Regions from separate parts of the Paeniclostridium hominis genome, predicted to be linked through region 1. Evidence: riboswitches for the same ligand, from Rfam matches in the RefSeq annotation. Region 1 holds a riboswitch; the other holds the start of a gene.
What was found. A riboswitch is a leader RNA that binds a small molecule or an ion and turns the genes downstream of it on or off. The one in region 1 is predicted to bind cobalamin.
Positions count from the first base shown of each region.

Region 2: linked by a shared signal. The riboswitch ahead of H8891_RS07820 (energy-coupling factor ABC transporter permease) and the one ahead of pcrA (DNA helicase PcrA) in region 1 are both predicted to bind cobalamin.

Region 1 covers NZ_JACRWD010000004.1:298-5,702, reverse strand. Annotated here, with positions in the region: gene H8891_RS10600 (M18 family aminopeptidase) at 1-380, opposite strand, end outside; gene pcrA (DNA helicase PcrA) at 409-2,631, opposite strand; cobalamin riboswitch at 2,993-3,179, opposite strand; gene H8891_RS10590 (NADH peroxidase) at 3,483-4,028, opposite strand; gene H8891_RS10585 (NADH peroxidase) at 4,219-4,764, opposite strand; gene H8891_RS10580 (rhodanese-like domain-containing protein) at 4,988-5,405, opposite strand, start outside.
Region 2 covers NZ_JACRWD010000001.1:1,609,293-1,614,697, forward strand. Annotated here, with positions in the region: gene H8891_RS07805 (energy-coupling factor ABC transporter ATP-binding protein) at 1-79, opposite strand, end outside; gene cbiQ (cobalt ECF transporter T component CbiQ) at 89-769, opposite strand; gene H8891_RS07815 (energy-coupling factor ABC transporter substrate-binding protein) at 763-1,056, opposite strand; gene H8891_RS07820 (energy-coupling factor ABC transporter permease) at 1,034-1,771, opposite strand; cobalamin riboswitch at 1,975-2,157, opposite strand; gene H8891_RS07825 (glycosyltransferase) at 2,356-3,420, opposite strand; gene H8891_RS07830 (glycosyltransferase) at 3,417-5,405, opposite strand, start outside.

The DNA.
Region 1 (5,405 bases):
GCTATAGCTAGTGGTCTATCTAACCAAGTGTTTAATATAGGTCCTCCATAGCATTCTGTATTTAGTTTTAAATAAGTTTTTTCAACTTCCATCTCTGGATTTGGTTTAATTCTAAATGAAGGTGAATCTGAATGAGAACCTATTATTCTAAATCCATCCTCTTTTAAATTATCAGTATCAACAGTAAAAGCTATTATAGCTGATGAATTTTTAGTTGTGTAATACTTTCCGCCTTTTTCTATAGTCCACTTGTCTCTAGCATCAAGTTTTTTAAATCCATTCAATTTTAATAATTCTTCTGATGTTTCTACTGAATGAAAAGCTGTTGGACTTTTCTCTATAAACCCGATTAAATTTCTAGCAAATTCTTTTGAATTCATATTAAATCCCCCTTAATTATATTAAATTTTATAGTAAATCTAATGTAGTGTATTCTTTATTTATTTTCTTTATACCTTGATTATTAAAAGCTATTGTTAAATCAGAGCCAGAAGCTGCTACTACAGTTCCTACCCCAAACTTAGGATGATGAACCTTAGAACCTAATTTTATATCATCAACATTAGATTCAGTTTTACTTTCTTTTATAGTAGCATTAACCTTACTTGCAACATTTGCCTTATTCATAGACTTCATATATTTTTGCTTATACTTATCTAATATATTGTAATTTGCTTTAGAATAACTTAGCTCATGCTCCTCTTTATTTAATTTTTCTATGCACTCTTCTGGTAATTCCTCCATAAATCTTGATTGTATAGATGGATTAGTTTTTCCATAAAGAGTTCTTTTCTTTGTAAGTGTCATATATAACTCTTTTTTAGCTCTTGTTATCCCAACATAGCAAAGTCTTCTCTCCTCTTCTATATCTGACTCACTCATAGATCTTACGGCCCTTGATATTGGGAATAATCCTTCTTCCATACCAACTAAATAAACTACAGGAAACTCTAGTCCTTTAGATGTATGTATAGTCATAAGAGATACTCTATCGTCTTCTTCATCATCACTTTCTGAAGAAGTAAGAGCAACATTAGTTAAGAAAGTTTCTAAATCTTTTTCTTCACTAGTATTTTCAAATTCTATAGCTATAGATATAAACTCTTTTAAGTTATCTATTCTATCTTGAGATTCTTCACTTTTATCTTTTTCAAGTTCATCTAAATACCCTGTAACATCAAGTACCTTTTCTATAAGCTTACTTACGGAATAAGCATCTTTTATTACTCTAAGTGTTCCTATTAAATCTACAAATCCATTTATATTTGCTCTAGCTTTTGTAGATATATCTGAATTAGTATCTACATCTAAAAGCACAGAAAATATACTTTCTTGTCTTAAACTTGCTCTATCTTCTATTTTTTCTATAGTTCTAAGTCCAATTCCTCTTTTAGGTACATTTATTATTCTTTTTAAAGATATATCATCTTGTACATTTTGAAGAACTCTTAAATAAGCAACTAAATCCTTTATCTCTTTTCTTTCATAGAATTTAGTACCACCATATATATTATAAGGTATTTGACTTCTATTTAAAGCATCTTCTATAGCACGTGCCTGTGCATTTGCTCTGTATAGTACTGCAAAATCTTTGAAAGGTTTATTTTCTTTTCTATGGATTCTCCATATATTATCAGCTACAAAATCAGCTTCTTCCATTTCATCATTTGCAACTTGTATCTTTATTTTTTCCCCTTCTTTTTGCTCACTCCACAGTTTTTTTCTTTTTCTTTCTATATTGTTAGATATAACTGTATTTGCAGCATCCAATATGACTTGAGTTGATCTATAATTTTGTTCTAATTTTACAACATGAACATCTTCATAATCTCTTTCAAATTCAAGTATATTTCTTATATCTGCACCTCTCCAACCATATATACTTTGGTCATCGTCTCCAACAACACATATATTTTGATGCTCTTTAGCTAATAATTTTATAAATTCATATTGAGCTTTGCTTGTATCTTGATACTCATCAACCATTATATATTTAAATTTATTTCTATAATAAGCTAGTACACTTTCTTCAGTCTTTAACAATTCTACTGTCTTTATTATTAAGTCATCAAAGTCAAGTGCACTATTTCTTTTTAATCTATCTTGATAAAGTGTATATACATCAGCAATTTTACTCATTCTAGCATCATTTCTATGCATATCCTTATATTCTTTAGGAGTTAGTAATTTATCTTTTGCTCCAGATATATAACTTATAACAACTTTAGGCTCAAATGCTTTGTCACTTAAATTAAGTTCTTTTAAACAATCTTTAACTAAAGTTACTTGGTCTGAACTATCATATATAACAAAAGATCTATTATAGCCTATTCTATTTATATCTTTTCTAAGCATTCTAACACAGCATGAGTGGAAAGTTGTTATCCACATATCTTTTACATCTGAATCTATGGTTTCTTCAACTCTTTCCTTCATTTCATTTGCCGCTTTATTTGTGAATGTTATTGCTAATATATTACTAGGATGTACTCCTTTATTTTTCATAAGATGAGCTATTCTAGTTGTTAAAACTCTCGTTTTTCCAGATCCAGCTCCTGCTAATATAAGTACTGGTCCTTCTGTTTTAAGTACCGCTTCTTTTTGGGCGGGGTTTAGCGAATCTATATCCATTAATTACCTCCTACAGTCAATGTTATATGTATATTTTAATCTATTATCTATATTAATTCAAATTTATTAATTCTACATATTAATGATATCCATAATTTACAATCTTTAAAATCATATCGTCTTTATAATTAAATAAAAACTCCTTAGATAAAATCTAAGGAGCTAAAGTTAGGCTAAAATATAATTTCTTTATTTATATTAATCTAATAAGATTAGGGGCTTAATTATATATTAGGATTTAAAATAAAAAAATCCCAATACCGGGATTAGGATTAATATAACTTAATAGTTTGTATACAAAATAATCATCATCAACTTATTATATACAAATTTTAAACTATTTTCCTTCACCCCGAAGAAATTAATTTATATATTATAGGCAGGTCTCCTGGCTTAGCTTCATCTTACTACTTTTCCTTCCCATAACTTATATTAAGTCACAGTGGTATAAAAAGTTTCATCAGCATAACAGTAGCGGGGGCTGCAGAGGATTTTAACCTCTTTCCCTATTAATTTTATAAATAAAAACCTATAATATAGTATATTAAATTTTCATCATATGTAATAGTATTCTATAAAAATATTATTACTCCTTTATTTATATTTAGATATCTTTATATTTTAATCATATTATATTTAAACTAGTATTATTACAGTATAAAGATATTTATCTAAAAATTTAGTTTGATAAAATCCTTTAACCATATTTACTAATTTAATTTCTTATACATCATCCAACGACTAAAATTGCCTATTTAGTATTTTGTCTAATGCAATTTATACTTTCTATTTACTTAAATATATTGAAAATAAATAAGGAAGAAATCTATTTAGATTTCCTCCTTTATATATTATTTCCCAAAATGTCTATTTAATAATCCTAAGAATGCTTTACCATGTCTAGCTTCATCTTTACACATTTCATGAACTGTATCATGTATAGCATCTAATCCTAATTCTTTAGCTTTCTTAGCTAATTTTAATTTTCCGTCAGTTGCTCCGTATTCTGCTTCTACTCTTGCTTTTAAGTTAGCTTGAGTATCTGCTACTACTACTTCGCCTAATAATTCAGCAAATTTAGCTGCATGTTCTGCTTCTTCAAATGCTATTCTCTTATAAGCTTCTGCTACTTCTGGATATCCTTCTCTATCTGCTTGACGACTCATTGCTAAGTACATTCCTACTTCTGTACATTCTCCTACAAAGTTAGCTCTTAATCCTTCTACTACTTCTGGATCTACGCCTTGTGCTACACCTATTCTATGTTCATCAGCCCAAGTCATTTCACCTTTCATTTCTTCAAACTTACTAGCTGGTGCTTTACATATAGGGCACACTTCTGGTGGCATTTCTCCTTCATGTATATATCCACATATTGTACAAACAAATTTTTTCATATTTATAATCCTCCTAAATTTATATAAACTTTTTATTAATTTCCCTATCAATTCAACCTTTAATTTTGTTAACTTTTGACTTTACTCATATATATACTACCCTATATTACTATATTAAATCATAAATTTCAAAATTTTTCTGATTTTTAGTTAATATAATAAGAGGAATTATATAATTCCTCTTATTATATTATTTCCCAAAATGTCTGTTTAATAAACCTAAGAATGCTTTACCATGTCTAGCTTCATCTTTACACATTTCATGAACTGTATCATGTATAGCATCTAATCCTAATTCTTTAGCTTTCTTAGCTAATTTTAATTTTCCATCAGTTGCTCCGTATTCTGCTTCTACTCTTGCTTTTAAGTTAGCTTGAGTATCTGCTACTACTACTTCGCCTAATAATTCAGCAAATTTAGCTGCATGTTCTGCTTCTTCAAATGCTATTCTCTTATAAGCTTCTGCTACTTCTGGATATCCTTCTCTATCTGCTTGACGACTCATTGCTAAGTACATTCCTACTTCTGTACATTCTCCTGTAAAATTAGCTCTTAATCCTTCAACTATTTCTTCATCAACACCTTGGGCTACACCTATTCTATGTTCATCAGCCCAAACCATTTCACCTTTCATTTCCTCAAACTTACTAGCTGGCGCTTTACATATAGGACACACTTCTGGTGGCATTTCTCCTTCATGTATATATCCACATATTGTACAAACAAACTTTTTCATATTAAAATCCTCCCTTTAACCTTATCTATATTAATAAATTAAAATTAATTCATATTAATTTCTTATTAACTTGTTATAATACATATATACCCGTCAACATTTGCTTTAAACAAAAATTGAAAATAAATTTAATATTTTTTAAATTTATAAGAATAATTATATTCCTATAAATTAACCTAGCATATAAAAAAGAGCTATCTTTTATTAAAATAGCTCTTAAAATTTATTTTTCTAGTAATTCATCATGAGGCCAACCTTTTTGACCATTTTCTAGTATAAACAATCTATCTGCTTTTATACCTTTAGACTCTAAATGATCTATAGTTTTTTTAGCTCCACCGCCACCACCTGGGCACACTACTATTATTGGATTTTCATTTTCTTCTAATTGAGGTAATATTTTATCTAACTTAGCTTTTTCTTCTTCAGTTTTTACCGGATATGCATATGTAGGAATTACACCTTTTATATGATGCTTCTTATAATCTTTTTCAACTTGTATATCTAACAATGTAATGTCTTCTTTTTTCTCAATTGCTTCTTTAAGTTGATCTGCAGTATAATAATTATACTTTTTTTCATTACTAGTTTCTTCTCCTTTGCTACACCCTACTAAAACTAATGATGTCATTAAAAACACC
Region 2 (5,405 bases), on a different contig from region 1:
TTGAGAAATCTAAACTTATATTATCTATTGCCTTATTTGATTTATCGTACTTGTATGTTAAATTACTTACCTTAAACATAGTTCTCTCCTATATATGAAATTTCCCATCATACAACTTTATATCTAAAGTTATACTCATTTCCTCATATCTTTTCATCATTCTAAAAAACAAGACTTTTATAAGTAGTGCCGTTGAATTATACGAGTTTTTTAAATTTGTATACCCAAATTTTAATTGCTGTGATTTATATATATTTTTTACTTCTTCTAAGAAAATAAATATAAATCTATACATTAAAACCATAAGTTCTAATAATGTATCTGGAATATGCAATTTTTTAAATATAATTATTAACTGATTAAATGGAGTAGTAAGTATTAAAAAATAAATAGATATAACTGAGCTCATAGCTCTTAGTAATATATGTATAGAATTCTCAATTGCAAATTTAGTCGTACCTATATAAAAACTAAATATTTTTATATCAAATAAAAAATCTTTATTTTCAAAAGATATATTAACTAAATTAAGTGTAGTTCCTATAATTAAAAAATATATAGGTATCTTTAAGCACTTTATATACAATTTAATATCAACTCTTGCTAAAAACACAATTAACATGCTTATAAATAACATTATTAATAAATGTAGACTAATACTATTAGTTATTAAAGAAATTGCCATAAAAATAAAAGTAACACCTACTTTAATCATTGGATTAGCATTTGTTAGATTGCTATTATAAGCACATTTATCAATTTCTAGCATTTACCTTTTTTACCTTTTCTAGAACCTAAATAATATCCTATAAATCCAGCTCCTATTGCTGCTTGTGTAGAGAATAATAAACTTTCTATTTCTCCACTAGGTGGTTCGTATAAGCTACTAAACCATGGTTTATAATCTGGGTTTATTTCAGAAATTAAATTTTCTGCTTCTCCGTCAGCTCCCCCATACTCAGCTTTAGAATTTAAAAGTAAAGGAGTTATTATAAGTATTATTGTTAAAGCAAGTAATATAAAGTTTTTAGTTTTAGTTTTCGAATTTGCACTCATTATCTTCAACTCCTTCTTCATTATTTTGTGTTATTAAATTATATACTAAAGTAGTTAATAATCCTTCTGCTATAGCTATAGGTATTTGAGTCGTGAAAAATACTCCTAAGAATTTAACTGCAGATCCAATCACTCCTCCTGCAGGATCAGGAAATGCTAGTGCTAATTGTATTGCTGTAACAGTGTATGTAGCTAAATCGCCTAATGCCGCTGCTAAAAATACACTCACACCAATACTTAAATTTCTTTTTCTACAAAACTTAAATATTAAATATGAAACTATAGGTCCAACTATTGCCATTGAAAAAGCATTAGCTCCTAATGTAGTAAGTCCACCATGTGCAAGTAATATTGCTTGGAATAATAATGCTATTGTCCCTATTACAGCCATAACAGCTGGCCCAAATAATATTGCTCCTAATCCTACTCCAGTAGGGTGTGAACAACTACCTGTTAATGATGGTATTTTTAGTGCTGATAATACAAATACAAAAGCTCCTGCTAATGCTAATAATACCTTTTTCTTTGGATCTTTTTTAACTATTTCATTAATTGCCTTTAATCCATATACGAAAAATGGAATAAATACTATGGTCCAAAGTATTGACCATTTTACTGGTAAAAATCCTTCCATGATATGCATAGCGCTTGATGTAGTCGGGTTTAACAGTACAATTAAAACACCGGCTACTACGGATAGTGTTAAATAATTCATTTTAGTACCTCACTTTTTATTATAAATAATATAAATTTTTGTGATAAATTAATTTATAAATTTAAATATAGTTTTTAAGTTTATCAGGTACAAAAAAAATCCTAACTTTTGGATTAGGATTTAAATAACATCTTAAATAATACCTAAGCCTATAAAAAACCAAGATATTACTTTTTTAATTATTTTCCTTCATCCCGAAGAAACTAATTTAATTACTGTAGGCAGGTCTCCTGGCTTGGCTTCATTTTACTCCTTTCCCTTCCCATAATATACATTACAGTGGTATTTGAAAGTTTCATCAGCTTCACAGTAGCGGGGACTGCAGAGGATTTTAACCTCTTTCCCTTTTAATCTTATTTCTAAAAACCTACAATAGATATATTTAATTTATCACATATTTATTAATTCTATAAATATCTTTATATTCCTCTAATTTTCTTAGATTTATAAAATTAACTAATACTCCATTATTCTAACAAATTTCAACAAAATAATCTAGAGAGTTTATTTTTTTATAAACTCTCTAAAAAAAATAATACTATTTAATAAGATTCATATATATAAATAAATGTAAATTTTATAATTTATTGCTCATTGTTAAAAAACTGCTCATTTTGAGCTATATACTCATTATTAGGGTTAATCTTATAAGCCTCATTATGATGTTTTATAGCTTTTTCTATTTTATTTATTGTATAATAACAAACAGTAAGTTGAAGGTGAGGTTTCCAAGTCCAATATTCTGGAGAAATAAATCCATAACAATTTTTTGGCATTTCCAAGTTGAATATACTTTCATACCAACTTATTGCTTCTTCATATCTACCTTCCTCTTTAAAGCAATCTGCTAATCTATACACTGCTTCAGCTCTAGGAGATGTATATTCAAAAGTTTTATATATACTTTCCCTAGCATTTTTGTAATCACCTTTAAAAAAATAACAATCAGATACCTTACACATAGCATCTATTTTTTCTTCTACCCACACATCCATATTACTAAATTCAGTAAGAATTTTTATAGCATCATCGTAAAACTTATTATAATAAAGCTCTTTTCCGTAATAATAAATATCTCTTGTTGATAATTTATGACCTTCATCTAATTTTTTTCTATAAATTCTAAGATTCCTATCTCCTGCATCATGTAGTTTTTGATGTGTTATTGCTACTTCACTTTCATATACATTCCCACTAACTCCTAAGTATTCATGTATAAATCCAACCCATTTAAAATTATTTTTTCTTTTAACTAATCTATTTCTTTTATATCTTAACAATGGTTCTCCACTTTCATCTAATCCTCTGTGGTCTGTCATTGTAACTGTGTCTATATTAGAAGTTAAATTTTTCTTTATATCTAATAACTTGATTTGATCTTCTTTAAATAATACCTCATCTGCATCTATCCAAAATATATAGTCTTTTGTAGCTTTACTAAAAGAATAATTTCTAGCGGCAGCAAAATCATCTATCCATTTAAAATCATAGATTTTATCAGTGTATTTTTTAACTATTTCTTTTGTTTTATCTGTTGAGCCTGTATCTACTATTATAATTTCATCTACTATGTCTTTTACACAATCTAAACATCTTCCTATAACATCTTCTTCATTTTTTAATATCATGCATAAACTTATAGAAATCATTCTTTGCCTCCATCAAATAATTTTTCTATTTCAGGCATAACAATAGACTTATCAAAATCAAATTTTTCTACTTCCTTTAAATTTCTTATATATAAATCCCTTATATCTTTATTTAATATCATAAGTCTAAGTCCATAGTATAATCCATCTTCACTATTTGAAACCATAAGACCTAATTTATCTTTAAATAAAGCCCTTGATCCATGATTATCTGTTGCAACTACTGGTTTTCCTAATACCATAGCCTCTATGATTGCAAGGCCTAATGCTTCTGCATAAGACGGTGATACAAACACATCACACATTTTTACCCATGGATAAGGATTTTTTTGATATTCAATTAATTTACAGCTACTTTCTAACTTCAAATCTTTCACTAGTTTTCTTAAATTTTCTTCTTCTTCTCCACTACCTAGTATTATTAACTCATGGTCTATTCTTTCATCTATTAGTTTTTTATGAACTTTAATTAATCTATCAAATCCTTTTTCTGATCCCAATCTACCTATAGACATTATAGTAAATTTACTTTTTTTGTATTTTATATATTCTAACGATAATTCACGTATTTTAGATACATCATTAGGAACGTATATTCTTTGTAGTTTTGAATTTAGACCATTTCCTACAAAATCTGTAAATGATTTACTTACTCCATCAGATACACTTATAATTTTGTCCATTCTTCCATATATATCAGTTACATAATCTTTTGAATTTCCGCATACCATCAAAGAAAAATCACCATGAAGCCAAGTTATTTTCTTTGCATTTGGAGTTCCAAATCTACAAATTACCCATGTTGTAAATATACCTAAAAAACCTATTTCTACATCATATTTTTTTTCTAATTCTAAATTAAAATTTCCACTTAAGTATTCCTTATACATTTCATCTACAGTATCATACATATACACTACATTCACATTTTCATTTATATCATATAAGTAACTTTTTTCTTTTGCTAAGACTACTAAATCTACATTATATTTTGAATAATCTAGATTATCTAGTATCGACATTAAAGCCTTTTCTGCTCCTCCATCAGATAAAAGATACATTACAAATAAAATATTTTTCTTATTATATTCTTTATATGAAATTTTCTCTTCAAATTCTAGTTCCTTTAAAATAATTTCATCACCTATTTTAAATTTTTTAATTATCCTATTTTTATCATCTATTAAATTGCCTCTTTCACAAAGCATAATAGCTTTATTAAACATAAATTTTATATGATTTTTTATATTATCTGCTACATCTGATTTAAACAAATCTTTATTATTTATATAAAATCTGCACATTTCTCTTAGTATAGATTCTGTATCTTCTAATCTTTTTTTACAGTTATCCGATACCACTATATAATTATCTCTAATTCTTCTTAAACATAGTTTTTTAGGTATATATAAAACCCTCTTAGCTAATAAAAACGATTGAATAGAATACAATTTACTCTCATCTAATATTCCTTCATAAAAGAAAAGATTATTTTGAATTATGAAATCTCTTTTATACAAATTCGATATATCAAGATTATTATAGTCTGCTGTTGTAAAATATTTTTTTAAAAAATCTTCACCTTTAATACATTCAGATTCTATATTTTTACAGCTCTCATTAAAATCATTTTCCTCAGATACTTTAGTATCAAATTTGACCATATCTAAATCATATTCTTTAGCTTTTTCATAACAAATTTTCATAGCATCTTCATCTAAATAATCATCGATATCTAAAAAGTATATATACTCTCCTTTAGCATTTTGTATTCCAATATTTCTAATAGCAGATATGCCTATATTTTTTTCATTTGATATTATTTTTACAAAGTCATATTTTTCTTTATATTTATTTAATATATCTAAACTTGAATCTGTTGATTTATCATCTATAACTATTATTTCTATATCATCTAATGTTTGATTTATCGCACTTAAAATACATTCATCTATATACTTTTCTACGTTATATACAGGTATTAT